DNA from 3 places in the Rothia uropygioeca genome. Region 3 is predicted to be linked to each of the others. Evidence: riboswitches for the same ligand, from Rfam matches in the RefSeq annotation. Region 3 holds a riboswitch; each other region holds the start of a gene.
The links. A riboswitch is a leader RNA that binds a small molecule or an ion and turns the genes downstream of it on or off. The one in region 3 is predicted to bind S-adenosylmethionine.
Positions count from the first base shown of each region.

Region 1: it holds a riboswitch for S-adenosylmethionine, as region 3 does, so the genes downstream of both, EWR20_RS02230 (ABC transporter ATP-binding protein) here and EWR20_RS00900 (O-acetylhomoserine aminocarboxypropyltransferase/cysteine synthase family protein) in region 3, are expected to answer to the same signal.
Region 2: it holds a riboswitch for S-adenosylmethionine, as region 3 does, so the genes downstream of both, EWR20_RS02335 (LLM class flavin-dependent oxidoreductase) here and EWR20_RS00900 (O-acetylhomoserine aminocarboxypropyltransferase/cysteine synthase family protein) in region 3, are expected to answer to the same signal.

Region 1 covers NZ_NOIR01000001.1:510,394-514,357, forward strand. Annotated here, with positions in the region: gene EWR20_RS02220 (ABC transporter permease) at 1-333, opposite strand, end outside; gene EWR20_RS02225 (aliphatic sulfonate ABC transporter substrate-binding protein) at 337-1,380, opposite strand; gene EWR20_RS02230 (ABC transporter ATP-binding protein) at 1,460-2,302, opposite strand; SAM riboswitch class I at 2,311-2,447, opposite strand; gene EWR20_RS02235 (thiolase family protein) at 2,652-3,866, shown strand; gene EWR20_RS02240 (enoyl-CoA hydratase/isomerase family protein) at 3,870-3,964, shown strand, end outside.
Region 2 covers NZ_NOIR01000001.1:532,501-536,464, reverse strand. Annotated here, with positions in the region: gene EWR20_RS02335 (LLM class flavin-dependent oxidoreductase) at 1-1,170, opposite strand, end outside; SAM riboswitch class IV at 1,287-1,409, opposite strand; gene EWR20_RS02330 (enoyl-CoA hydratase/isomerase family protein) at 1,593-2,363, opposite strand; gene paaE (1,2-phenylacetyl-CoA epoxidase subunit PaaE) at 2,397-3,575, opposite strand; gene paaD (1,2-phenylacetyl-CoA epoxidase subunit PaaD) at 3,613-3,964, opposite strand, start outside.
Region 3 covers NZ_NOIR01000001.1:200,786-204,749, forward strand. Annotated here, with positions in the region: gene EWR20_RS00890 (ABC transporter permease) at 1-309, shown strand, start outside; gene EWR20_RS00895 (dipeptide ABC transporter ATP-binding protein) at 306-1,985, shown strand; SAM riboswitch class IV at 2,162-2,279, shown strand; gene EWR20_RS00900 (O-acetylhomoserine aminocarboxypropyltransferase/cysteine synthase family protein) at 2,320-3,726, shown strand; gene EWR20_RS00905 (cystathionine gamma-synthase) at 3,723-3,964, shown strand, end outside.

The DNA of each region.
Region 1 (3,964 bases), 310 kb from region 3:
AAGAGACGGCACGGCTCGCACCGCTCCCACGGTCGGACCGGCCAAGACGTTCGTCCAGTGTGAGAGACCGATCAACGCACCAATCACCAGCCCGAGGGCGCTTCCGATGAGGAACCCCAGGATTACCCGTTGCGTCGAGATCCCCACGTGTTGCCACAGCTCGTGGCGCTGAACCAACTCGACCCCGGCATCGACCACGGCCGATGGCGTCGGAAGCTGAATCGGTGAGAAAACACCGGTCGAGGAGAGTAGATGCCACACCAGCAACATGATCAACGGCAGGACCAAGCCCAGGGCGCCTACGGCCCAACGATTTCTCGGAAGGAATTTCACGCTCTACTTCCCCTCAATCCGTGTGGCCGCGCAACGCGCGTCCGCTGCCTCGGCGTAGTGCTTGTCGATGATGTTGGCCACGGCGTCGTCGACGTCCTTGCGGTCCGAGACGTCTCCGGAATCCACGAGGATGGGTGCAACATTCCGGAGTACTTTGAGCTGAGCTTCGCCCGGCACAGGATCGATGTCCAAATGCGTGCGTTGCCAGACTTTCTCAGCGACCCCACCGGAAACTGCTGCTTCTTCGGCGAATAATCGTGTTGCCTCGCTCGGATTCTTCAGTGCCCACTCTCTGGCGTACGCATAAACGTCGACGACGAGCTGGGCACCCTCCGGATTCTGTTGCAGGAACTCTTCCCGGGCGTTGAGGAAGCCCCACGTGTTGAACTCCAGGTTCCGGTAGAACAAGACGTCACCGCCTTCGTCTTCTGCGGTCGCCATGATCGGGTCGAGCCCTGACCACGCATCGACTTGATGGGTATCGAGCGCGGCCCGACCGTCGGCATGCTGCAAGTTCACGATCGTGACGTCATCCGTGCTCATGCCGGCAGCTTTGAGGGCCTGAACCAACAGAAAATAGGGGTCCGTCCCCAGCGTCGCCGCGACGGACCGGCCTGCCAGATCCTCAACCCGTCGAATCGGCGATTCCGGCGTGCGCACGAGCGCCGACCATTCCGGTTGTGAGAAGAGATCAATGGTTTTGAGCGGAGCCCCGTTCGCTCGCGCCAGAAGAGCGGCCGATCCCGCCGTCGACCCCACGTCTATAGCTGCACCGATGAGGTTCTGATTGGCTTTGTTCGAACCTGCCGACTTGAGCCACGTGACCGATTGCCCCAGATTGGCCGCGGCTTTCTCGAGCCATTCCTTCCTGCGAATAATCAGGGACAACGGGTTGTACGTCGCGTAATCGAGGGTAATGCTGCTGGTCGCGTCCGCGTTGATGACGCCGCGTCCGGCGCCTTCGCCGGACATGCACCCCGTCAGGGCGAATGCCACGACTCCGAGGCCGGTGGCCCGCACCGCGTCTCGGCGGGAAAAGTTGATCATGAGGTTGGGGTCCTTGCGAGGAAGTCGAGGAGGGGATGAACGAGGAAACCATGGGCGCGGGCCTCGTTGGCGCAGCGGGTCACACTTCCCGAAACGCCTCATGCGCGGTGGTGTCCACGCCCAGCAGACCCAAGAGGTGGCCGCGCATTCGGACTAGTTGCGCGTCCTCCCGGGAACGAGGGCGCGGCAAACCGACCTCAACGCTTTCGACAATCCCCGCCGGTACTCCCGGTGCCGTGCGGCCGAGTACGACGACGCGGTCGGATAGGTACAGGGCCTCGTCCACATCGTGGGTTATGAGGAGAACCGTTGTGGGGTCCTGACCATGAACATCCAGCAACAGATCCTGCATTTTCAGGCGAGTCAAGGCATCCAGGGCCCCGAAGGGCTCATCGAGGAGGAGAACTCTGGGGTTGCGTGCCAGTGCCCTGGCCAAGGACGCGCGTTGCGCCATGCCCCCGGAGACTTCCCCGGGGCGATGGCTCGCGTGCTCTCCCAGACCCACAAGGTCGATCAGCTCGGCGACTCGTCTGCGTCCGCCGTTCTTGCTCGCATTCTTCGGCAATCCGAGAGCAACGTTGTCCGTGATGGAACGCCACGGTAGCAGCCGTGGTTCCTGGAATCCCACGGCGCACCGGGAATCGATGTTGCGCACTGGCGTTCCGTCAATCGTGACGGATCCTGCGCTCGCGGCGTCGAGTCCGGCCGCTGCACGCAGAAGAGTCGACTTCCCACAGCCCGAAGGGCCGACGACCGCGACGATTTCCCCCGGTTCCGCGGTGAAGTTCACGTCACGGAGAACTTCGGACCCGGCAGCGCCGCGCCTGGATCCCGGGAATGACTTTCCGACGCCGTGGAACCGAACCGAAGCCGCTTTCGTCCCGGCTTCCTGCGCGCGTTCCGTCGAGTGCGCCGAGGTCACAATCAATCACTCCATCGAATCCTGGCGTTAGCACCGTGCTCGTCCGCGGAGGATCTCTCCGCCTGCGGGCAGAGCGAAAGATCACCGTGGAGATGGGTTGCTGCGACGTCATCGAGCCAGGTCTCTCAGTCGCTCTGGATGGTTTTCCCCTCCAGTTAATCCCGTGTGCTGCAAGGGCTCCAACTCGCGAGGGACTATTGCGGGAGATGAACTGCGGACCGTCAAAGTCCGTAACCCTGGCGCACGATGCGAATGGAGTGGAATTGACGCATGTCACACCGGATGCGATATTAGTGAACGAATGGTCAGTAATTCTAAGTCTGTCCCACCAGGAGTTCTTATGCCCGAAATGCCCGCAGCCTTCCTCGTCGGTGGAGCCCGCACTCCGGTGGGTCGATACGGCGGTTCCCTCTCCTCGGTTCGCCCGGACGATCTCGCGGCACTGTGCATCAGCACCGTCGTCGAGGAAGCGGGAATCGACCCGGCCGACGTCGATGAAGTCATCCTGGGCAACGCCAACGGGGCGGGTGAGGAGAACCGGAATGTGGCCCGTTTGGCCTGGTTGCTGGCCGGTTACCCGGACTCGGTGCCGGGGATGACGGTGAATCGGCTATGCGCCTCGGGGATGTCCGCGATCACGATCGCCTCCCAAATGATCAAGGCTGGTGCCGCGGAGATCGTGGTCGCCGGCGGCGTTGAATCGATGTCTCGCGCGCCCTGGGTCATGGAAAAGCCGACCAAACCTTTCTCCAAGCCCGGTGAGGTCTTCGATACTTCAATCGGCTGGCGGTTCGTGAATTCGAAATTTGTGGACGGTCCTTTGTCCCGCAACGGCAAGGCAACGTATTCGATGCCGGAGACCGCCGAGGAGGTTGCTCGCGTGGACGGAATCACGCGCGAGGAAGCAGACGAATTCGCGGCGCGCTCCCAGGAGAAGTCCAACGCGGCGATCCGGGCGGGCAGGTTCGCGGACGAAATCGTGCCCGTCAAAGTTACCGGTCGTAAGGGCGAGGTGAGTCTGGTCGAGACCGACGAGGGCCCGCGCCCGGGTACCACTACCGAGGTTCTGGCCAAGCTGAAGCCGGTCGTCAAAGGCGGATCCGTGGTCACGGCCGGTAACTCCTCGGCCCTCAACGACGGTGCCTCGGCGATTATCGTCGCTAGCGAGAAAGCCGTGAAAAAATACGGGTTGGAGGTCCGCGCCCGGATTGTGGATGGTGCGTCGGCCGGTGTACCTCCGGAAATCATGGGCATCGGGCCCGTCCCGGCGAGTCAGAAGGTCCTGGATCGTTCCGGCTGGGGCGTCGAGGACCTGGGCGCCATAGAAATCAATGAAGCCTTCGCGACTCAGTCGCTCGCCTCGATCCGTAGACTCGGCCTGGATCCGGACCTCGTGAACAGGGATGGAGGAGCGATTGCGTTGGGACACCCTCTCGGTTCTTCCGGCTCCCGAATCACCATCACGCTGTTGGGCCGAATGGAGCGCGAGGGTGCTTCCAGGGGCCTCGCGACCATGTGCATCGGCGTCGGACAGGGCGCCGCTCTCCTCCTCGAAAGGGCATAGACCATGGAATTGACCGGTGAATTCACGGCGATCGACATCCAGGAGCGCGAAGACCGACTCCACGTTCGCCTCAATAGGCCCGAGGTTCGCAACGCGAT
Region 2 (3,964 bases), 330 kb from region 3:
TTCATCGATCCAGCGTTCGAGCTCGTCCGCAACCTTTTCCGGGCCGCCGATGATCACATCGCCCATGCCGCCAATCGCGCAGTGCTTCGCAATGTCCTCTCGGGTCCATTCCTTGTCCTTGGACTGCAGAGTAAATGGCGTGAGGAAGGACTGGATCGAGTCGGTCTTGATGTAGTTGAGCACCTCATCCTCGCCGAATTGGGAAAGGTCCACTCCTGACCAACCGCCAATGATCGCCTGAGAAGTCTCGGTTGAAACATACTTCAAGTACTCCTCGTACTTTGCCTGGGCCTTCTCGTCGGTCTCGTCCACGATGACCGAGAGCATTGCGAAGATCTTGACGTCATCGCGCTGACGACCGGCCTTCTCTGCCTCGTCTCGAATCTTGTCCGTCATGAATCGGGTGAGGTCCGGTCGAAGGCCCCCGACGAACACGGCTTCGGCGTGCTTGCCCGCAAAAGCCTGCCCCCGCGACGAAGCCCCTGCCTGAAAGATCACCGGTGTGCGCTGACGGGAAGGCTCGGTCAGACCGGCGCCCGGGACGGTGAAGTATTTGCCCTGGTGTCGAATCGGATGGACCTTAGCCGGGTCCGCGTAGACGCCGGACTCTCGATCCTTGACCACGGCGTCGTCCTCCCAGGATCCTTCCCACAGTTTGTAGCAGACGTCGAGGAACTCGTCGGCGATCTCGTAGCGCTTGTCATGCTCGATTTGGCGCGGCAGTCCCTGATTCTCGGCCGCAGAGGGGAGGTACGAGGTCACCACGTTGAATCCGACGCGCCCTTTGGTCAGGTGGTCGAGCGTCGCGTATTTCCGGGCGAGAGTATAGGGCTGCTCGTAGGTCACGGCGCTGGTCACGCCGAAACCGAGGTTTTCGGTCACGGCCGCCATCGCTGAAATCTGCATGAACGGATCGTTGACCGGTACCTGTGCACCGCCGCGGATCGAAGGTGCCGCGGAGTTCTTGTAGACGTCGTAGATGCCCACGACGTCGGCCAGGAAGACCCCGTCGAACAACCCTTTCTCTAGGGTTTTGGCGAGGTCTGTCCAGTATTCGATGGTGTTGTACTCAGTGGCACGCGAGCGAGGGTGGCGCCACAGATCAAAGCTCTGATGACCCACGCACGTCATATCAAAGGCGTTGATGGCGATGCGCTTCTTTTCCGACATCGGGATTCCTTTCGGTGCATGGAGGGACTCCAACAGGTCTCCGCGCGCCCGAGCCTTGCGCTTCTGTCCCGGTAACGAGAAGCGGCGCAAACATTCACGCGGTGGCGCCGATTCTCGCGCCGTACTTGCATGTCCGCCGGTCGCAATGCCGACGGTGCCAGATCATCATCTGGGGCACCCCGCTACGGGAGAGGGTTGCCGCCCAACCAGCCAGAGCTTGATCGTTGGGACTCTTGATCTTCTCCATCCGAGCGTATGCAAGCACCTGGTTCGCAGCCATCCTGTGAGCTTCTGTTACCCGCTTTTCGCAGTGTTACGTGGAACCGCGTCCGTACCCCAATCCAGCCACATCAGACATATTGCCCGCTTTCGCAAAGAAAACGGGCAATATGGGCCTGGATCAAAAGTAGGGGTTGATACGGCTATTGGCCTCGGAAGTTCGGTTTGCGCTTTTCCTGGAACGCCGTGAAACCCTCCGCGTAATCATCCGTCGAGCAGAGCCGTGCCTGTTCGGCGGATTCGGCGGCCATGGACTCCCACAGTCCAGCCCGTTCGTCGCGCAGTTGACTGATCAGTGATTTCGAGACCAAATATGCTTGGGTCGCCCCTTGGGCCACTTTTCGCACCCTCTGCATCGTAAAATCGAGCACGTCGTCCGCCGGTACGGACCGGGAAAACAGCCCTGCGGTGACCGCTTCGGAGCCACTCATCATCTCGCCCGTGTAAATCAGGTCGAGGGTCCGGTGCGCGCCCAACCGCTCGTAGAACAGTGCGTGGCCACCCGAGTCCAACGTTGCCCCAAGATTCGCGAAGGGGGAACCGATCTTGGCGTCCTCGGCCACGTAGACGACGTCGCTCGCGATCGCCAGGCCCAGCCCGACCCCCAGACACGCCCCGTGGACCGCGGCGAAGGTCGGAGCCGAGAATGCAGAAATTTGCCGAAACAAGGCCGTGGCCCGATTCCCGAGATACCCTTCGACGTCATCGTGGGCCGGATCGACCCCGGAGATGTCGCGGCCGGCGCAGAAACCCCGTCCTTCACCCCTCAGAACCAGCGCCCGGACTCCCGCATTCTCTGCCGCGCGGTAGGCCTCCGACAGTTCGGCAAGGTCTTCGGAATTCAGTGCATTGAGCTTCTTCGGTGCGTCGAGCACTATCTCGGCGATGTCGTCGGAGATGGTCAGATCAATCATGATCGGGATTCCTTTCCTCGCGCACTCCAGCGGTTACGCGTCGAAGTCAACTTCCAGACTGTCGGAGGTCGGCCGTGTTTGGCAGGTCAGAACGTAGCCCGATTCGACTTCGTCCTTCTCCAGCGCAAAGTTCTCTTCCATCGTAAAGTCGCCGGAAACCACCTTGGCCCGGCATGTTCCACACACGCCACCTGCACATGCGAACGGCACATCGGGCCGAACACGCAAAGCGGCATTCAGGACAGTCTCGTTGGCCGACTTGGGCGTGTCCACCTTTCCGGAGTTGCCATCCAAAGTGAAGCTGATCTGGAAATTTTCGCCCTCGGGGTCGACGGCGACCTCCCGGCCCTGCTGTCCCGCGGGTTTCTCCGGTTTCCCCGTACTGAACAATTCGAACCGCACCTTGTCCTCCGGGACGCCTCGTTCTTTCAGCGCGTCCCTGCACAACTGCACCAGCTCGAACGGCCCACACAAGAACCATTCGTTGACGGTCTCGACCTGCAGAACCCGATCCAGGAGTTCGTCGAGCTTCTCCGGGTCAATGCGACCGGACATCAACGGTGAAATGCGCTGCTCTCGGGACAGCACGTGATGGAGAGCCAGCCGTGACGGAAACTTATCCTTCAGGTCCCCCAGCTCCTCGGCGAACATCACGTCCATCGCGGATCTGTTGGCATAGACGACGTCGATGCTCGTGGTCGGCGAGGCCTTCATGAGCGATCGGGCGATCGCCATGATCGGCGTAATGCCCGAACCCGCGGCAATCGCCACGACGTGAGCACTCTTGTCCCGGCGCACTTCCTCACGGGCCAAGTCCTCCGGATGGTTCATCGAGGTCAACCGGGTTTTAGATGTGAAGGCTCCCTGAGGATTCATGACGTCGAGCTCATCCCCGACCGCCAATTCTTCATTGGCCCACGTCGAGAAGATCCCGCCCACGTCCTTCTTGATGGCGACGCGAATCTCTCCCGGACGAGGCTCGGCGCAGATCGAGTACGATCGACGCACTTCCTGTCCGCCGATCTGAGCACGTAGGGCTACGTATTGCCCTGGAAGATAGTCGTAATCATCCTCGAGCTCTTCCGGAACCCCGAAGGCCACCTCGACCGACTCCGAGGTCAGCTTCCGAAGCCCTGTAACGGGAAGGCGGTTGAACGTCGCGCGACGCCGGCCGTTACGTCCCGGAGACGTGTTCTCCTCCGCCCTTTCCATGGCGACGGCCTTGCGTTCGGTACTGGTTTGTGACATGTCAGTGAACCTTGAAGTAGTCGAAAGGCTCCAAACATTCGTTGCACACCCAAAGGGCCTTGCACGAGGTGGAGCCGAAGCGTGTCATCTCTCGGGTCTTGAGCGAGCCGCAATGCGGGCACTTGACCGAGAGGGTCAGGCGTACCGGCCCGCTGTTGTGACCGGGAGCGCTATTTCCCGTTGGTGGAGCGATTCCGTATTCGGACAGCTTTGCTTTGCCTTCATCGCTCATCCAGTCGGTCGTCCACGCCGGTCGCAGGACTTTTTCGATTCGGACCTCGGAGTATCCTGCCGCAGAAATGGTTGCCACGAGGTCATCGGCCATTGTTTCCATGGCCGGACACCCGGAATAC
Region 3 (3,964 bases):
GCGGCATCGATGTCCGGTATCCGCACGCCGGAGATCCTGGCCCGCCATATCCTTCCGCACGCGATCGGCCCGGTATTTGCACTGGCCGCAATCGAATTCGGAGCCGCGATTCTCGCGATTTCCGCCTTGAGCTTCTTGGGATTCGGAACCCAGCCGCCCAATCCGGAGTGGGGGCTACTGGTCTCCGAAGGAAGAGATTACCTCGCGAGCGCCTGGTGGTTGACCGTCATTCCGGGACTGGTGATCGCCGCCGTCGTCGTTTCCGTCAACCGTATCTCTCACGCCCTGCAGACCAGGAGACCATCATGACCCTGCCCCATCGAGAGAATGTGCATCCACGCCTCGTCGAGGCCACCGATTCGGCGGATTCCCCCGTGGCTCTCAGCCTGCGAGACCTCACCGTCCGGTACTCCGACGGCGCGGCCCCCGCGGTCGAGGGGGTTTCGCTGACTGTCCCTGTTGGTGAAACCCTTGCGGTGGTTGGTGAATCCGGTTCGGGGAAGTCAACCACGGCCGCAGTAGCGGCCGGACTGCTGACTTCCTCCGCCCACGTGGATATCGCTGAGCAATCCCTGCACGGCTCGGATATGCGGTCTGCCTCGGAGAACCAATGGAAGCGTGTTCGGGGAGACCTCCTGGGCTACGTTCCTCAGGACGCGGGGACGGGACTGAACCCCGTACGCACGATCACTTCGCAGCTATCGGAATCCTTGCGCGAAGCCGGTCTTTCGCGTCATCGGGCCAAGGAACAGATGGCGAAGGCGCTCGAGGACGTCGGCCTCGAGATCGAGGTCCACGGCTCCCGCTATCCGCACGAACTATCCGGTGGCCAGCGCCAGCGGGTCCTGATCGCACTCGCACTAGCGCGTGGGCCGCAACTGGTGATCGCCGACGAGCCGACCTCCGCCCTCGACGTGTCCGCGCAGAAGAACGTCCTGGACTTGCTGGAGGCGCGAGTTTCCGACGCCGGAGCAGGCCTCCTTCTCATCACCCACGATCTCGGAATCGCTCGGGACCGGGCCGATCGAATCCTGGTGATGGAAAAGGGCCGTGTTGTCGAGGAAGGCTCGGCAGCCAGCGTTTTCGCCGAACCTCAGCATGATTACACCCGGCGCCTGCTCAAGGCATCGCCGGCATTGCACGATGTGCCGCGGAAGCGTACTGGGCCTGCCCCGCGCGGCGAGAGCTCGAGCGTGGTACGAGCTCAGGGGCTGAGCAAGACCTTCGGTTCCGGAGCGAGGAAGGTCCAGGCTGTGGCCGATCTCGACCTGGAGCTCGAACCGGGGCGAACACTCGGGATCGTCGGGGAATCGGGATCCGGAAAATCGACGACGGCCCGGATCCTGCTCGGTCTGGAATCGTATGACGCCGGCCGGTTGGAGATATTCGGTCGGCCGTTCGATGGCACGAAGCGCAACATCCGAGAGCTCTCGACGCGCGCCCGGTTCGTTCACCAGGACCCCAGCGCATCGCTCGACCCCCGGTATTCCGTGGCCGCGTCGATCGGGGAGCCCCTGCGGGGATTCCGTATCGGCACACGTGCACAGCGCGAACGACGAATCAACGAGCTCCTCGATCTCGTGGCCCTGCCTCGGGAATTGGCCAGTCGTCGGCCGGTAGAACTGTCCGGAGGGCAACGCCAACGTGTTTCCATAGCTCGGGCACTCGCTGTTGACCCCGAACTGGTGATTCTGGACGAACCGGTCTCGGCACTGGACGTTTCGGTTCAAGCCCAGATTCTTGACCTACTTGCCGATCTCCAGGATCGTCTGGGGCTCTCCTACGTGTTCATCAGTCACGATCTGGCGGTGATCCGACAGATCTCCGACGACGTGCTGGTTATGGCTCATGGCCGGGTGATCGAGTCGGGCCCCGCGGCGCAGGTCTTCGAGAATCCGCGCGAGGAGGCGACGCGGACCCTGATCAAGGCCGTTCCGGGATCTCGTTACGCTACCGATGTGTTCGGCCCCGCGCTGAGCGCCTAGACCTGAACTCGGTCCGCACGCGAACGGATTCCACGGAGTCCGCACTGATCATACGGGAGTCTCGCCAGGTCATATGACGTTTCCCGGCAGGTGGATTACCTTCATATGACGATCTGTCTGAACCGTGCGTCATGTCCTTTCGAGGTTGGTGGGAAGGCTGTAGGTTTCTGAATCAGGATCACGAGTACCGGTTGTGAAGCTCTGGCTGGCCGGTCGGCAACCCTTTCCGCTGTGATGGGGTGCCCCAGATGAAGATCCGGTCGGGAGCATACCGCTCCCCGGCAAGCACGGCGTTACGAGGCGAACTCGGCGCCCCGCCTTCGAGGGGATCACGATGTCAGCTGATAACAACCCGGCACCCGGAATCGGTACGGTGCAAGTGCACGGGGGTACGGCCAATCCGCCGGCTGCCCGACCTGTGCATCCGCCTTTGTACCTGACGGCCTCTTACGAATTCGAGACGTTGCGCGACGCACGTGAATGCTTCGGCCAGAGAGAACCCGGATTCACGTACTCACGCACCGGCAGTCCTACGGTGGGTTTGCTCGAGCGTCGGCTCGCGGAACTCGAAGGGGGCGTCGGTGCCGTCGCCACCGCTTCCGGCCAAGCGGCAACAACGCTCACCCTTCTTGCCCTGGCCGGTCGATCAGGTCAGAGCGAGGACGGCGAGCCCCACCCGGAGATCCCCGCCGGCCATGTGGTGGCATCCAACCGAATTTACGGTGGCACTGCCGATTTGCTCAACGACACTCTCGCCGAGGCGGGCATCGAGGTCACGTGGGTCAACCCGCATCGACCCGAGGAATGGGAAAATGCCGTCACGGCGCGCACTCGCGCGTTCGTCGTGGAGTCCATCGGAAACCCGCATGCTGACCTTCCCGATATCCCCGCGCTCGCGGACATTGCGCATACCGCGGGCGCCGCCCTGATCGTCGACAACACTCTCGCGACGCCATATCTCCTGCAGCCCGGGAAATTGGGTGCCGACGTCGTAGTCCATTCCGTCACGAAATACCTGACCGGAAATGGAACGGCGCTTGCGGGAATCATCGTCGACACCGGCCGGCTGACCCCGAGCGAGGACGCCATCCGATGGCCGCAGCTTACGGCTCCGCGGAGGAGATTCGGGAACAGATCCCTGGTCGAGGGGCACGGCGATCACGGAGCGTTCCTCCACCTCGTTCGCGCACAATTGCTCAACGACTTGGGCCCGAGCCTGGCTCCGTGGAATGCGCAACAAGCCCTTGAAGGCATCGAGACCCTCGACATCCGGGTTGAGCGCCATTGCCGTGTGGCCGAGGAGATCGCGCGTCGACTGGCGACTCATCCTCGCGTGTGCCGTGTCCGGCATCCGAGCCTTCCTGGGTCGCCGGATGCGGCCATCGCCGAACGAGACTTTCCGCGCGGCACCGGAGCGGTCTTGTCCTTCGACATCGCGGGCAACACATCGCAGGTGGAGGAATTCTTCGACAATTTGAAGCTGTTCAAGCTCGCTGCCAACCTGGGCGACGCTCGATCCATGGCAACGCATCCCGCGTGGACCACCCATTGTCGTCTTACCCCCGAGCTCAGAGAGGCCGGGGACATCACCGAACAGACCGTTCGGCTGGCGCTGGGTCGTGAAGAGGTCGACGATCTCTGGGATGATCTCTCCGCAGCGCTCGGTTCCTTGTCCACATCCAGCCAGACCCTGAGCCGGGCGACGGCTCTCACGCGAGAGAAGGAGGCTGCTCAGGTATGACTGCAGTCGAAGAATCCACCGAGTTCAAGCCGGGACCCGCAACCGATCGAGTGAATTCGACCCGTCCGGGGTTCAGAACGGCAGCCGTTCACGCGGGCCAGGAACCGGACCCTCACACCGGCGCCGTGATTCCTCCCATTTACCAGACGTCGACCTTCACCCAAGACGGAGTGGAGACGCTCAAGAGCGGATATGAGTACTCGCGAGGGGGAAACCCCACTCGGAGTGCTTTGGAGGT